One region of the Colwellia sp. E150_009 genome, then DNA from elsewhere that is predicted to be linked to it. Evidence: predicted binding sites of a transcription regulator. Region 1 holds the regulator's gene; each other region holds the start of a gene.
The links. Region 1 encodes sigma-54, which starts transcription at its own class of promoters, with help from an activator protein. Its sites were predicted from a motif close to GTTGGCACGNNNNTNGNNT; they were not measured.
Positions count from the first base shown of each region.

Region 1 (4,556 bases):
CTGCACATTATTACTGTTTCAGGTAATGCACAAGTCAAACAAGCTGGCAGCAAAGTTACCGGTGAAACAATCACTTACAATACATTAAGTGAAAAATTAGAAGCCATAAGTAGAAATGACGATTCCGTCACTACTGTTTTACAACCAGCTCAAATTAAAGCTCAGCAAAATAAAAAGAACAATGACAGTAATAATGAATAGTATTGAGAATACACCAAAAGAATCAACCTTAATAGCCCAAGGGTTATCGAAGTCATATAAACATAATAGAGTAGTAAAAAGTGTTAGTTTAACGGTGAAAGCGGGTCAAATTGTAGGATTGCTAGGCCCTAATGGCGCAGGAAAAACCACTTCTTTTTATATGATTGTTGGGTTAGTACCCAACGACGATGGTAAAATCATTCTAAATGATCAAGATGTTACACTTGCCCCTATGCATGAACGCGCACGCCGTGGCATTGGTTATTTACCACAAGAAGCCTCTATTTTTAGAAAACTTACCGTCACCGATAACATTATGGCTATTTTACAAACAAGGAAGAACCTTAGTGAGCTTGATAGGCAAGCTAAGTTAGAACACCTGTTAGAAGAGTTTAATATTAGTCATATTAAAGATAACTTAGGTATGAGCTTATCAGGTGGTGAGAGAAGACGCGTAGAAATTGCTAGAGCCCTAGCTGCAGAGCCTGAATTTATTTTACTTGACGAACCCTTTGCTGGAGTTGATCCTATTTCTGTTGGCGATATAAAAAAAATTATTATTCACCTTAAAAATCGTGGAATTGGTATATTAATTACCGATCATAACGTGCGTGAAACACTTGATGTATGTGAACATGCTTATATTGTTAGCCACGGAGAAATTATTGCCGAAGGTGATTCAAATCAAATTCTTGCAAATCAAAAGGTAAGAGATGTATACCTTGGTGAGCAATTCACGCTATAGTTAGCACAGACATAAAAACTTAAGCTATGCTTATTATTATGAAAATTAAATAAATAAATAAAATTATTAATAGGAATTAGAAAACGTAGATGCGCCCAACTCTGCAGCTCCGAATAGGACAACAACTAACCATGACGCCACAACTGCAACAAGCGATAAAGCTGTTGCAGTTATCAACGTTGGAACTTCAGCAAGAAATTCAAGAAGTGCTTGAAAGTAATCCTCTTCTTGAAGTGAATGAGCAACAAGCATCCGATACTAGCGCTGATAATGATTCAAATAATAATTCAGATAATCTTGAAGAAGCCTTTTCAGCAAAAACTTCTGAAAAGACTGCCACTGATGGCAGTGAAGATTCATCCGCAACCATTGATGAAATCAGCACAACAGAAGCTATGGAAAAAAATGATATTCCTGAAGAGCTAAATATCGACACAACATGGGAAGAAAGTTACAGTGCGGGCACATCAAATACAGGCGCAATTAGTAGCCCAAGTGAAGATTATACTTATCAAGGTGAAACAACCGACTCTATTCAAGATCACCTTTTATGGCAAATGGAGTTAACCCCGTTTTCAGAAACCGATAGAGCTGTCGCTATCGCCATTATTGAAGCGGTAGACGACGCAGGTTATATGACAGTGTCAAGTGAAGACATTTTAGAAAGTGTTGGTATAGAGGGACTGGAACTTGACGAAGTAGAAGCTGTATTAAAGCGTATCAATGTTTTTGATCCTATCGGCGTTGCCGCTCGCTCTATTGCTGATTGTTTGCTGATTCAATTAAATCAATTTGAGCCAACTACTCCGTATTTAAACGAAAGTAAGTTAATCATTAAAGAGCATATTGATCTACTTGGTAACCGTGATTATAGACAACTCATGCGCAAAACGCGTCTTAAAGAAGATCAGTTGCGTGAAGTGATGCGATTAATTCAAAGTTTAAATCCGCGCCCTGGTGATGTTGTTGCAAAAAATGATGATCAATATGTAATACCTGATGTGTCTGTAGAGAAAAAAAATGGTCGCTGGGTGGTAGAATTAAACCCAGATACCGCCCCTAAATTATCCGTAAATCAACAATATGCCGCTATGACAAAAACTACCAAGTCATCAAGCAGTGATGGCCAATTTATTCGCGCCAACCTACAAGAAGCTAAATGGTTTATTAAAAGCTTAGAATCACGTAACGACACCCTATTAAAAGTATCTAATTGTATTGTTCAACGCCAACAAGGCTTTTTTGAGCATGGCGAAGAAGCTATGCGTCCCATGGTATTGAATGATATAGCAGAAGCAGTAGATATGCATGAGTCTACGATTTCACGGGTAACTACCCAAAAATACATGCATACCCCAAGGGGAATTTTTGAATTAAAATACTTTTTCTCAAGTCACGTTAGCACAGAAAATGGCGGTGAATGTTCATCAACCGCTATCCGTTCTTTAATCAAAAAACTCATTCTAGCGGAAACACCTGCTAAGCCGCTAAGTGATAGTAAAATGGCTGATTTACTGGCCGAGCAGGGAATTAATGTTGCGAGACGAACCATAGCCAAATATCGAGAATCTTTGTCTATTCCCCCGTCAAATCAACGTAAGAGTTTACTATAATAGCTATATACTAGCTCAATTAAGATAATAAGGATCGAACTTATGCAAATTAACCTTACTGGCCACCATGTAGACCTAACTTCATCATTAAGAGAATACGTTAATACTAAATTTGATAAATTAGAACGACATTTTGATCACATCACGAATGTGCATGTGGTACTGACAGTAGAAAAGTTAGATCAAAAAGCGGAAGCAACGGTGCACTTAAAAGGCAATGAAATTCATGCTTCAGCAGTCAATACTGACATGTATACATCAATAGATACTTTAATTGATAAATTAGATCGCCAAGTGCTTAAATATAAAGGCAAAATATCGCAACATTAGCGCAATAATATAAAAAATTATGACACTACAAGACATATTAACACTGGACTGCACGCAATGTGCAGTACCAGTACAAAGTAAAAAACGCCTACTTGAACAAATTTGCCTTCTTGCCGCTAAGCAATTAGGAACCGCTAGTCCAACCGACCTACTGGATAGTTTACTCAACCGTGAAAAAATGGGTAGTACAGGTATTGGCAATGGTATTGCAATTCCTCATGGTAGATTAAATAATACAGATAAAGCTATCGCCGTATTTTTAACAACTCAGCAAGCCATAGATTTTGACGCAATAGACAACAAACCTGTTGATATATTCATCTGTTTATTTGTGCCTGAAAATAGTACACAAGAACACTTAGATACATTACAGAGTATAGCCAAGCTGTTTAGTAATCGTAAAACAGCCAAACAAGTACGAAAATGCACAAATCAACAAGAAATGTTTAATCTTATTCAACAAGCAACTTAAAGTTGCAATGATATAGAAAATTGCGTGTTGAGAGTCACTCGTTTCACGAAACTTTGTACCCGTAAGTCGAGGCTTAACTTATGAAACTTATTATTGTTAGTGGACGTTCTGGCTCTGGGAAATCAGTTGCGTTAAGGGTGCTAGAAGATTTAGGGTATTATTGCGTTGATAATATTCCTGTAAACTTATTACCCGCATTAACTCATACTGTTATTCACGATTATGAAAATGTTGCTGTAAGCTTAGATGTTCGAAACCTACCAAATGATCCTAATGATATTTTAGAAGTTATCGAATATCTGCCAAATGCGATTGATATTACTACCTTATTTTTAGATGCTGATGATAATGATCTTATTCGACGTTTCAGTGAAACTAGACGCCTGCATCCACTTATTAAAAAAAATATTCCATTAGATCAAGCTATCGCGTTGGAAAAAAAACTACTAACCCCTATTTCTACTAATGCTGACCTGTATATTAATACAACTCAATTAAGTCCACATCAATTAGCCGATTTAGTACGCGAACGCATTCTTGGTAAAAAAACAGGTTCAATGGTATTAGTCTTTGAATCTTTTGGTTTTAAACATGGAATTCCTGCTGATGCTGACTATGTTTTTGATGCGCGTTTTTTACCTAACCCGCACTGGGAAAAAGAATTAAAAGCCTACACAGGTTTAGAGCAACCAATAAAAGACTTTCTTGCCAGCCAACCCATTGTGACAAAATTTGTATGGCAAATTAATAGTTTCATGATGACTTGGCTACCCCATTTAGAACGCAATAATAGAAGCTACCTTACCATAGCCATTGGTTGCACTGGTGGTAAACATCGCTCAGTTTATATTGCAGAATTATTATCCAGTAACTTTCGCAAAGAGAAGAAAGATGTGCAAACTCACCATAGAGATATTAAAAAAACTAAAGAGTAAATCACCATGCCCTCCAAGCCAACTCATAACAATATTATAGTCAGTAAAGAATTAACCATCATTAACAAACTTGGCTTACATGCACGAGCCGCGAGTAAATTGGCACAACTTTGTCAAAAATTTTCAGCAGAAATCACATTATCTCTTGAAGAAAAAGAAGCCGACGCAAGTAGCATCATGGCGATTATGTTGCTTGCTGGAGCACAAGGTAAAACAGTAAAAGTAACCGCCCAAGGTACTGATGCACCAGAGGCTTTAGC
Region 1 covers NZ_JBHFOM010000001.1:127,359-131,914, reverse strand. Annotated here, with positions in the region: gene lptA (lipopolysaccharide transport periplasmic protein LptA) at 1-201, shown strand, start outside; gene lptB (LPS export ABC transporter ATP-binding protein) at 194-946, shown strand; gene ACE1OF_RS00610 (RNA polymerase factor sigma-54) at 1,036-2,559, shown strand; gene hpf (ribosome hibernation promoting factor) at 2,602-2,889, shown strand; gene ptsN (PTS IIA-like nitrogen regulatory protein PtsN) at 2,909-3,361, shown strand; gene rapZ (RNase adapter RapZ) at 3,442-4,296, shown strand; gene ACE1OF_RS00590 (HPr family phosphocarrier protein) at 4,303-4,556, shown strand, end outside.

Region 2 (4,556 bases), on a different contig from region 1:
TTCAGGTATGTTGTCAATACGGACTATTTGAATACTAATATTGTCGTCACTGCCATTTTCTTTTGCTATGTTAAGTAGTGTATTGGCTGCTTTTTCGACACAGCTATGTTCGTGAATTACATTACTTATTATGGTTGCGTTTACAAATTCGTACAGGCCATCAGTGGCTAGAATGTATATATCACCAAGTTCAAGTTGCAACGTTATATAATCAATTTCTAACGTTTGATGAATACCTAACGCCCGAGTTAAATAGCTTTGCTGGTCGGAAACTTGTCGACGATGATCTTCAGTGAGTTGTTCTAAATTAGTATCGCTTAAACGGTAAACCCTTGAGTCACCTGAATGAAAAATATGGGCGCTATTTGATTTAAAAACTATAGCACTAAAGGTACAAATATAACCTTTATCTTTATCAAACCGATAAGGGCTGTTTCGGGTTTGTGCGAATAACCATGAGTTAATAGCACGAACCACTTTATACACTGAATTTTTAACTGACCAAGCGTCAGAGGTACAGTAGTAGTCGTTTAAAAAACTATTTACAGCTGCTTCACTTGCTTCTTGGCTTACTTTACTAGAACTTATGCCATCAGCCACAGCAAGTGCTATGCCCTTTCCGCTTAGTTGTGGTTCGCTTGGAGAGTGGCTGCCGATAAAATCTTGATTAATTTCTTTTATGCCTTTATCCGTAGCGCCACCAATACTGACTTTTAAGGGGTTATTCATAAGTTTTTTTAACTTTTATCAGTTATTATATTTTTAAGTGTAATGTTGGATATTGGTCTAATTATGTATTGTAGACTGATATTAATAAAAAGGCTCCATAATAAGTATTACGGAAGCCTTTTAGGTTACACATTTGTTGGTACTATATTAAAACAATTAAGAAATTTTGCGGTTCGGTGATGTTTTAACATGTGTTAAGTAAAGTGGTAAGCCTACTAATAATAAACCACCTGCAAGGTTACCTAATACGGTTGGCACTTCGTTCCATAATAAATAATCATAAACAGTAAAGTCTCCCCCCATTATCATTGAAAAAGGAAATAAAAACATATTAACAATTGAATGCTCAAAACCCATATAGAAGAACAGCATTACTGGCATCCACATAGCTGCCATTTTAGCCCCTGCAGACGTTGATATCATTGCACCAACAACCCCCATTGATACCATCCAATTACATAACATACCGCGAATAAATATAGTAAACCATCCGCCAATACCGTGTGTTTGGTAACCTAATGTTCTGGCTTCACCTATATGAGAAACTTTAGCGGCAATAACGCCCCCGTCTGCTGAATAACCATAAGTTAATATAAATGACATAAAAAAAGCAGTAGTCATGGCACCCGCAAAATTGCCAATAAATACTAACCCCCAGTTTCGTAATACCCCTTGCATTGTTACACCTGGGCGTTTATCAAATAAAGCCAGTGGCACTAAAGTGAATACACCTGTTAGTAAATCAAACTTCATTAAATACAGCATAATAAAACCAACGGGAAATAAACATGCGCCTAAAATAGCACTGCCCGTTTTAGTGGCAACGGTGATGGCAAAAATAGCTGCTAAGCCTAAAATAGCTCCAGCCATAAATGCTCGAATAAATGTATCTTTAGTTGACATGTAAACTTTCTGCTCGCCTGCGTCTACCATTTTTGTGACAAATTCACTAGGTTCAATATAAGCCATTAAACTTCCTCTTTTATATTTTTATAGCTAAAATTATTTTATTAACTAATGCAAAGCACAGATTAAGCCAACATTTAATTACTTGTTTTTATTGATATAATTGTTTTTCAGGAGGAATAGCATGCCTTAGGTTAAGGCATGTTTTAAAATAATGCACCAAAATGAACATGGTGCTTTAATTGAAGAGTTATAGCGATTTAACTAACGCTAACTGTGTTAGCCGTCCGTTGATGTTTTAACCCAAAATACAATACTCGGCATGAAAAATAGCAATATTAAGCCAATGCTAAGTAAATTGCCCTTTCTAATGTTAAAATCTTCTGTAATTTTCTTCCATTTAAACTTGAATACGCACCTTGCAAAATATATATCTAAACAAAGCAGCATTACCATCCAAATAAAACCAGTTGAAAAGCACTCAATATAATTACTAAGGTTTAACCATGGTTGTGTTAACCATACTATAAGCACAATTATCATCATACCAGAGAAAAAACTGATAAATTTTGCACGTTTTCTACCATATAAATGGTGTAATACCCTGACCCTAATATTCCCGTTTACAACTTCACCAAGAGAAAGCAACAAACCTACAACCAATACTTTTAGTAACATTTTAGTTGCCTCATACGACTAACAAGCCTGTAGAATCACTCTTGTTTAATCCAATTTAAAGCATCATGTAAATTATCAAAATACTGAATTTCACCTGACATAAACCAAGAACCAAGTTTAGCTGAAACTTTTTGCCAATTTTTATTACCATAAATGGCTATTTTACGAAATTCATTGTTATGTTTAAGCCCAAGTTTAAAGTCATCCCAAGCTGCTCTTAATTCCCAGCCTTCAAGTTCAGTTGCGTCCATCAATACATTAACTTTAGGGTCTTTAACTTGTGCTAGTGCAGAATCAATCATAGGTGTGATTATTTCATAATCTTCATGTGTTAGTTTTCCTATGGCTTTTAATGATAGAAAAAAATCATTTTCAAACCTTTCTATACCAATAGATAAACCATGTTTAGCAGAATACATAATAATATCTCCAATTAATATTTACCAAATATGAATATAAAAAACCTGTTATTTATTATTAGTGATGAAATAGAAAAGTCCAACTGATTTTATGCCTATTTATTGATTGAAAACAACTCAAAATTGATTAGAAATAAGCTGTTCAGTTTAAATTAAGAATGCGATTAACAACCCCTTGTGTTTCTTCACTAAACATTTGAAACTGCTCAATACTTAACACATCATATTTTTTCAATGAAACAATCTTTAATATCACATTATTGCGAGTTGGATTGTTAAACATTTCAGCTATTTTGGCATCTTCTGTTTCAATCAGTCGGTATAAATCCAAATATGATTGATGTTCCTTACCAGCTCGTTCATTTGCAATATCATTAACTTGCCTAAAAATTATCTCACAAGCTTTGGCTGTTAATTCTGATTGCAATTTACGAAATAACTTCCAATCTTTCTCAGGAATAGATGACATATTGACCCCACATTGATTACTCATGCCTCATTCAGAGGCTAAAAATTATTGAGCAAAATAGCGAGACACAAGCAACAACCAGCGGTTATTTGTGATCCTCCCTCGTTAAATTTCTTATTTATACACATCTGGTTGGTGTAATTCCATAAAAGATTCTGGAGAGCTTAACGCTTTAAACCCAAACTGCTGGTAAAGACCATGTGCATCACTTGTAGCAAGTGCCATACGTCTAATGCCTTGCAAATCAGGGTGCGCAACAATAACCTGCATGAGCAACTTACTTAAACCTTTACCTCTATGCTCTTTCGATACAAAAACATCAGCTAAGTATGCAAATGTTGCAGAATCAGTAACCATACGAGCAAAAGCCACTTGCTTACCGCTTTGTGCAAAAACGCCAAAACATAAATAATTATTTATAGCTTTTTCCATTGTCTTTATTGGAATACCTTTAGCCCAATAAGAACTAGATATAAAATCATGTATTACAGTTAAATCCATATCTTTTAAATCTGAACTAGTTTTGTAACCTGAAACCAACGTAAACTCCTTAATAAGTATAATACCCAATTAACAGGCAATAAATTAGATGGTTAAAATAGCGATAAAGCAGTAAAAAACAATTTTTTCCTTATTTAACAGGTGATTATGCGTTTTACACAGTGTTTTACTTATTTCAAACATAACATACTTTTCATTAGCTTAACTTGAATGGCAGATAAACGATGATATTATTAACGCGAACAACTGAATAAGGTCGATAATAATAGCAACATTAGGTATTATTCAAGAAAAATAACATAGAAAGCTATGCAAACTAAACAACTTACCAAAACCGTTGGCCCGTTATGGGAAAGCGCTATGGCGTTATATTGTAAAATATTTCCAGAATGGGAAAGGGAATCAATATCCAGTATCGAATCGGCAATTAATAGCGGTAATTCACGCTGTATAGTGGTTTACGATGGCGATAAAACCATAGGTATGTCATTAACAGAAGTTTATCTACCTTATAAATTCGCCATGCTAGCTTATTTATTTATTGCTCCGAGTCATCAAGGACAAGGGTTAGGTACACTATTGTGTCAAGAATTGTTTGATTTTTTTAACCAAAATGCCGATCTAAATTGGTTATTAGTAGAAGCCGAGACCGAACCAGAGCGGTTCTATAATCAGTTAGGCTTTACTACATTAGAGATAAAATACCAGTCACCGCATTATGATGATATGCATTCAACTCCAATGGCATTAATGCTCTACTTAAAAACAGGACAAAGTGCCCTTTCTAAAGCGCAACTATGGAAACTTGTTAATCATATATTTTGTGAGAGTTATTACTTAAGCCCTGACGATCC
Region 2 covers NZ_JBHFOM010000007.1:125,327-129,882, forward strand. Annotated here, with positions in the region: gene ACE1OF_RS05420 (protein kinase domain-containing protein) at 1-729, opposite strand, end outside; gene ACE1OF_RS05425 (formate/nitrite transporter family protein) at 886-1,698, opposite strand; gene ACE1OF_RS05430 (hypothetical protein) at 1,915-2,313, opposite strand; gene ACE1OF_RS05435 (STAS/SEC14 domain-containing protein) at 2,349-2,732, opposite strand; gene ACE1OF_RS05440 (hypothetical protein) at 2,875-3,201, opposite strand; gene ACE1OF_RS05445 (GNAT family N-acetyltransferase) at 3,316-3,741, opposite strand; gene ACE1OF_RS05450 (GNAT family N-acetyltransferase) at 4,012-4,556, shown strand, end outside.
Region 2: a site for sigma-54 is predicted at 1,752-1,770, ahead of ACE1OF_RS05425 (formate/nitrite transporter family protein). Genes of this name have one in related genera too.

Region 3 (4,556 bases), on a different contig from region 1:
GTACATAATAGGTCACAATGCAAGTTATGGCCTATTATGTAGGAGTTTTTAAAAGAGTTACACCTTACTTACTTCTAAATTCGATTGATATTGTTAAATCATACCATGACTACGATCATTCAATTGATATGCTTGTTCACTTCAAATCAAAAAGGTTAAGGATATTATTCAGATTTTTTAAAAAAGTTAAATATAAAATGTTCAGTAATTAAATTAATATACACCCGAGCCATCAAATTACTAAATAACTAACAGATGCTTGATAAAGATAAAGCATAGCAATATTATTCTGCTGCTTCAGCCACTTTTGGTTTAGCTTCTTTATCTTCTGTTTTAACAACCTTACTTAAAAACATTTCTCTTAATTTAACATCAATATCTTTAGCCATTTCTGAGTGTTCTTCTAAATATTTAGTGGCATTTGCTTTACCTTGACCAATACGTTCACCATTACAGCTATACCAAGCGCCCGCTTTTTCCACAAAGCCATTTTGAACACCTAAATCAATTAATTCACCTAAGCTGTTAATACCTTGTCCATAAAGAATTTGAAATTCAGCTTGTTTAAAAGGTGGCGCTATTTTATTTTTAACCACTTTGACGCGCGTTTCATTACCTACAATTTCATCACCATTTTTAACCGCACCAATTCGCCTAATATCTAAACGAACAGAGGCATAAAACTTCAAAGCATTACCACCTGTTGTTGTTTCAGGACTGCCAAACATTACACCAATTTTCATACGAATTTGGTTGATGAATATTAGCATGGTATTAGATTTTTTTAAGTTTGCCGTAAGCTTACGCATTGCTTGTGATAACATACGTGCTTGCAGCCCCATATGAGAGTCTCCCATATCACCTTCAATTTCAGCTTTTGGCGTTAATGCGGCGACTGAATCGACAACAATGATATCAATAGCACCAGAACGCGTTAACATATCACAAATTTCAAGGGCTTGTTCACCCGTATCAGGCTGAGATACAAGTAATTCATCAATATTAACACCAAGCTTCCCCGCATAAACAGGATCAAGTGCATGTTCAGCATCAACAAAAGCACACACTTTACCTTCACGTTGCGCTTGCGCTATTACTTCTAATGTTAATGTTGTTTTACCGCTAGACTCAGGTCCGTAAATTTCCACGACACGACCAAAGGGTAAACCACCTGCACCCAGCGCAATATCTAATCCTAGAGACCCCGTAGAAATAGTTTCAACATCCATTGTAGTATTATCGCCAAGCTTCATTATTGAACCTTTACCGAACTGTCTTTCAATTTGGCTTAAGGCTGCTGCTAGTGCTTTTTCTTTATCTTCTTTCATGTTTTACTCCGCTGACAACGTCAGTAATGTCGTTTTGATATAGCAAGTATACTGTATGGTCGTACAGTATCAAGTTTTTTTACAATTTATTTTTTTTATTAATTAAAAATCAAATGATGATAACTTTAAGTTACTGATAATAATAAATTTTATAGCATTTTATAACTTTTTAAAATTTTCTATCAAAAAGTTATAACGAGAATAATAATGACAAAAAAAGCGCTGAACATTTCTGTAAAGCGCTTTATATATTTTCTGTAGTTGCTATATTTATATATTTTTTGTAGTTACTATATTAGTTATGCTTTTTTCTAGATAGAGACAAACCAATTAATGATAGAGCTAAAATAGCTATTGATGAGGGTTCAGGTACAGAAACAGAGCCCACTTTTAATGCTGAATATTGTATAGTGCCACCTGCTGTTAAAATTTCACCAAAACCGTTACCGAAGAAGGTTACTGAAGTAAAGGTAGCTGAATCATCAATCGCCCCCACAAAGAATGCAGCCCCATTTGCTCCACCAGCTGCCGTTGCAGGGTTATCAGAAGCTTGAGTAGCACTGGCAACTTTAATTGCTGCTCCACCATCAAAACTAATAAATAACTCAGATGTAAAACAACAAGTTGCCCAATCACCTACTTCAAAACCTAATGCATTTATTGCACTATTAAAAGTAAAAGTTAACCCAGAGCCTGCACCAGTACCGTCTCCATTATCCTCAGGGTCTATTTTTATCATTTGACCTGTAGAGTTACTATAACTAGAACTATAAACACCTGCTGAATTACCATCTGATGTCGTGATAGTAAAATCTGGTTGTACCCAAGAACTACCAGAAGATATGCCTGTTAGTGTTGTTGAGCTTACTGAACCACCAGCATTAGTAACCGTTGATAAAAACTGACTTTGACCATTAGTAATTGTGTCGTAGTAATCAATAATGGTGGCTTGTGAAGCGCTCGCTATAAAAAATAAGGAAATAGAGAATGTTTTAATTGCTTTGTTTATCATAAAATAATGCCCTGTTAGTATTGTTGTTTATTAATCGCCTACTCAAAGATAAGCAAAAAGTATTCCAAAACAAAAAGCAAACTTAACCAACTGAAAACAAATATTTTTATTTTTAAATATTCATTTGCGTTATATTAGGTGTAAAATAAACTGACATTACTGTTTATCACCTCATATTAAAAATAGGTATATAATCAAACATTAACAATATAATATTAAATGAAATAAACAACCTTCCAAATAGTACCTTTTACCAATGACTACCAGCCAAGATTTATCACAACACACCCCTATGATGCGCCAGTACCTTACCATTAAGGCTGAATTTCCTAATATTTTAATTTTTTATCGTATGGGCGATTTTTATGAGCTATTTTTTGATGATGCGAAAAAAGCGTCTGATTTATTAGATATATCTTTAACAGCCCGAGGTAAAACAGGGGGTAATGCTATTCCTATGGCCGGGGTTCCTTACCATGCAGTAGAGAATTATTTAGCTAAATTAGTGCAATTAGGTGAGTCTGTTGCTATTTGCGAACAAATTGGTGATCCTGCAACAAGCAAAGGCCCTGTTGAGCGAAAAGTGGTGAGAATTATAACGCCAGGTACGGTCAGTGATGAAGCGCTATTATCAGACAAACAAGACAATTTAATTGTTGCCATCGTTGAAAATAATTCTCGTTCTAAGAAATCCTCAGATCCCTGCTTTGGTCTAGCTTATCTTGATATGACCAGTGGTCGTTTTGTAATAACAGAGCCACAAACCAATGAGCAATTACAAGCAGAGTTACAGCGCCTTTCTCCTGCTGAACTGCTATATCCAGAAACACTTTCAAATACGCTAGACATTAAACAATATAAAGGCTTACGTCGACGCCCTGAATGGGAATTTGATCTTGAAACAGCCCTTGCCTTACTGAATAACCAATTTGGCACAAAAGAGCTTACTGGCTTTGGCGTTGCGGATAAATTTTTAGGTTTATCTGCTGCGGGGTGTTTATTTCAGTATGTAAAAGACACTCAACGTACGGCACTACCCCATATACGGGCAATAGTTTGTGAATCAGCAAGCTCGGGTGTAGTACTTGATGCCGCAACTAGGCGTAATTTAGAGTTAACACAAAATCTTCAAGGGGGGGGGGATAATACATTAGCCGCGATATTGGATAAATCTTCGACTCCGATGGGCTCGCGTTTATTAAAGCGCTGGCTGCATTTTCCGTTACGAGATTTAAGCGTTTTAAAAAATAGACAAGATGCAATAGAACAAATTATTACCACTGATTTACATCTAGACGTGCAACCAGTGCTTAAAGGTTTGGGAGATATTGAACGAATTGTTTCACGTATTGCTTTAGGCTCTGCAAGGCCGCGTGATTTCGCTCGTTTACGTAATGCGCTACAAGTTTTGCCTGAATTACAACAAACACTATCACCATGCAACACTGGCTATGTTCATGCACTTTCAAAATTATTGTTACCTATCCCAGAAATACAGAATTTGCTCGAACAAGCCATTGTTGAAAACCCTCCTGTACTTATTCGCGATGGTGGTGTTATTGCTGCTGGCTATAACACTGAACTCGATATACTTCGTGATTTAAGTGATGGTGCTACTGATTTTTTAACGCAATTAGAACAAAAAGAAAAAGAGCGCACGGGGATTCATTCATTAAAAGTGGGTTATAACAAAGTCCATGGTTTTTTCATTGAAATGAGTAGAACCGCAGCAAATGATGTACCTGACAATTATATTCGCCGTCAAACTTTAAAAAACAACGAACGTTTTATTACCGAAGAATTAAAAGAGCACGAGCATAAAGTTCTCAGTGCCCAAAGCCAGTTTTTAGCCCTCGAAAAACGTTTATACCAAGAATTATTTGATAAAATATTGCCAGAAATAGCGAGATTACAAAGCCTTAGCCAAGCAATTGCTGAACTGGATGTGCTTGCCAACTTTGCCGAAAGAGCAATAACCTTACACTATGTAAAACCACAATTAAGTGAACAATCAGGCATTAATATTAATGCAGGTAGACACCCCGTTGTAGAGCAAATGACCCATGAAGCTTTTATTCCAAACCCTGTTGTTTTAACCCAGCAACGAAAAATGTTGATTATAACTGGCCCCAATATGGGGGGTAAATCAACTTATATGCGCCAAACCGCTTTAATAGTTTTACTTGCACATATTGGTTGTTTTGTTCCTGCTGATA
Region 3 covers NZ_JBHFOM010000003.1:100,357-104,912, reverse strand. Annotated here, with positions in the region: gene recA (recombinase RecA) at 285-1,328, opposite strand; gene ACE1OF_RS02535 (PEP-CTERM sorting domain-containing protein) at 1,624-2,340, opposite strand; gene mutS (DNA mismatch repair protein MutS) at 2,597-4,556, shown strand, end outside.
Region 3: a site for sigma-54 is predicted at 2,391-2,409, ahead of ACE1OF_RS02535 (PEP-CTERM sorting domain-containing protein). Genes of this name have one in related genera too.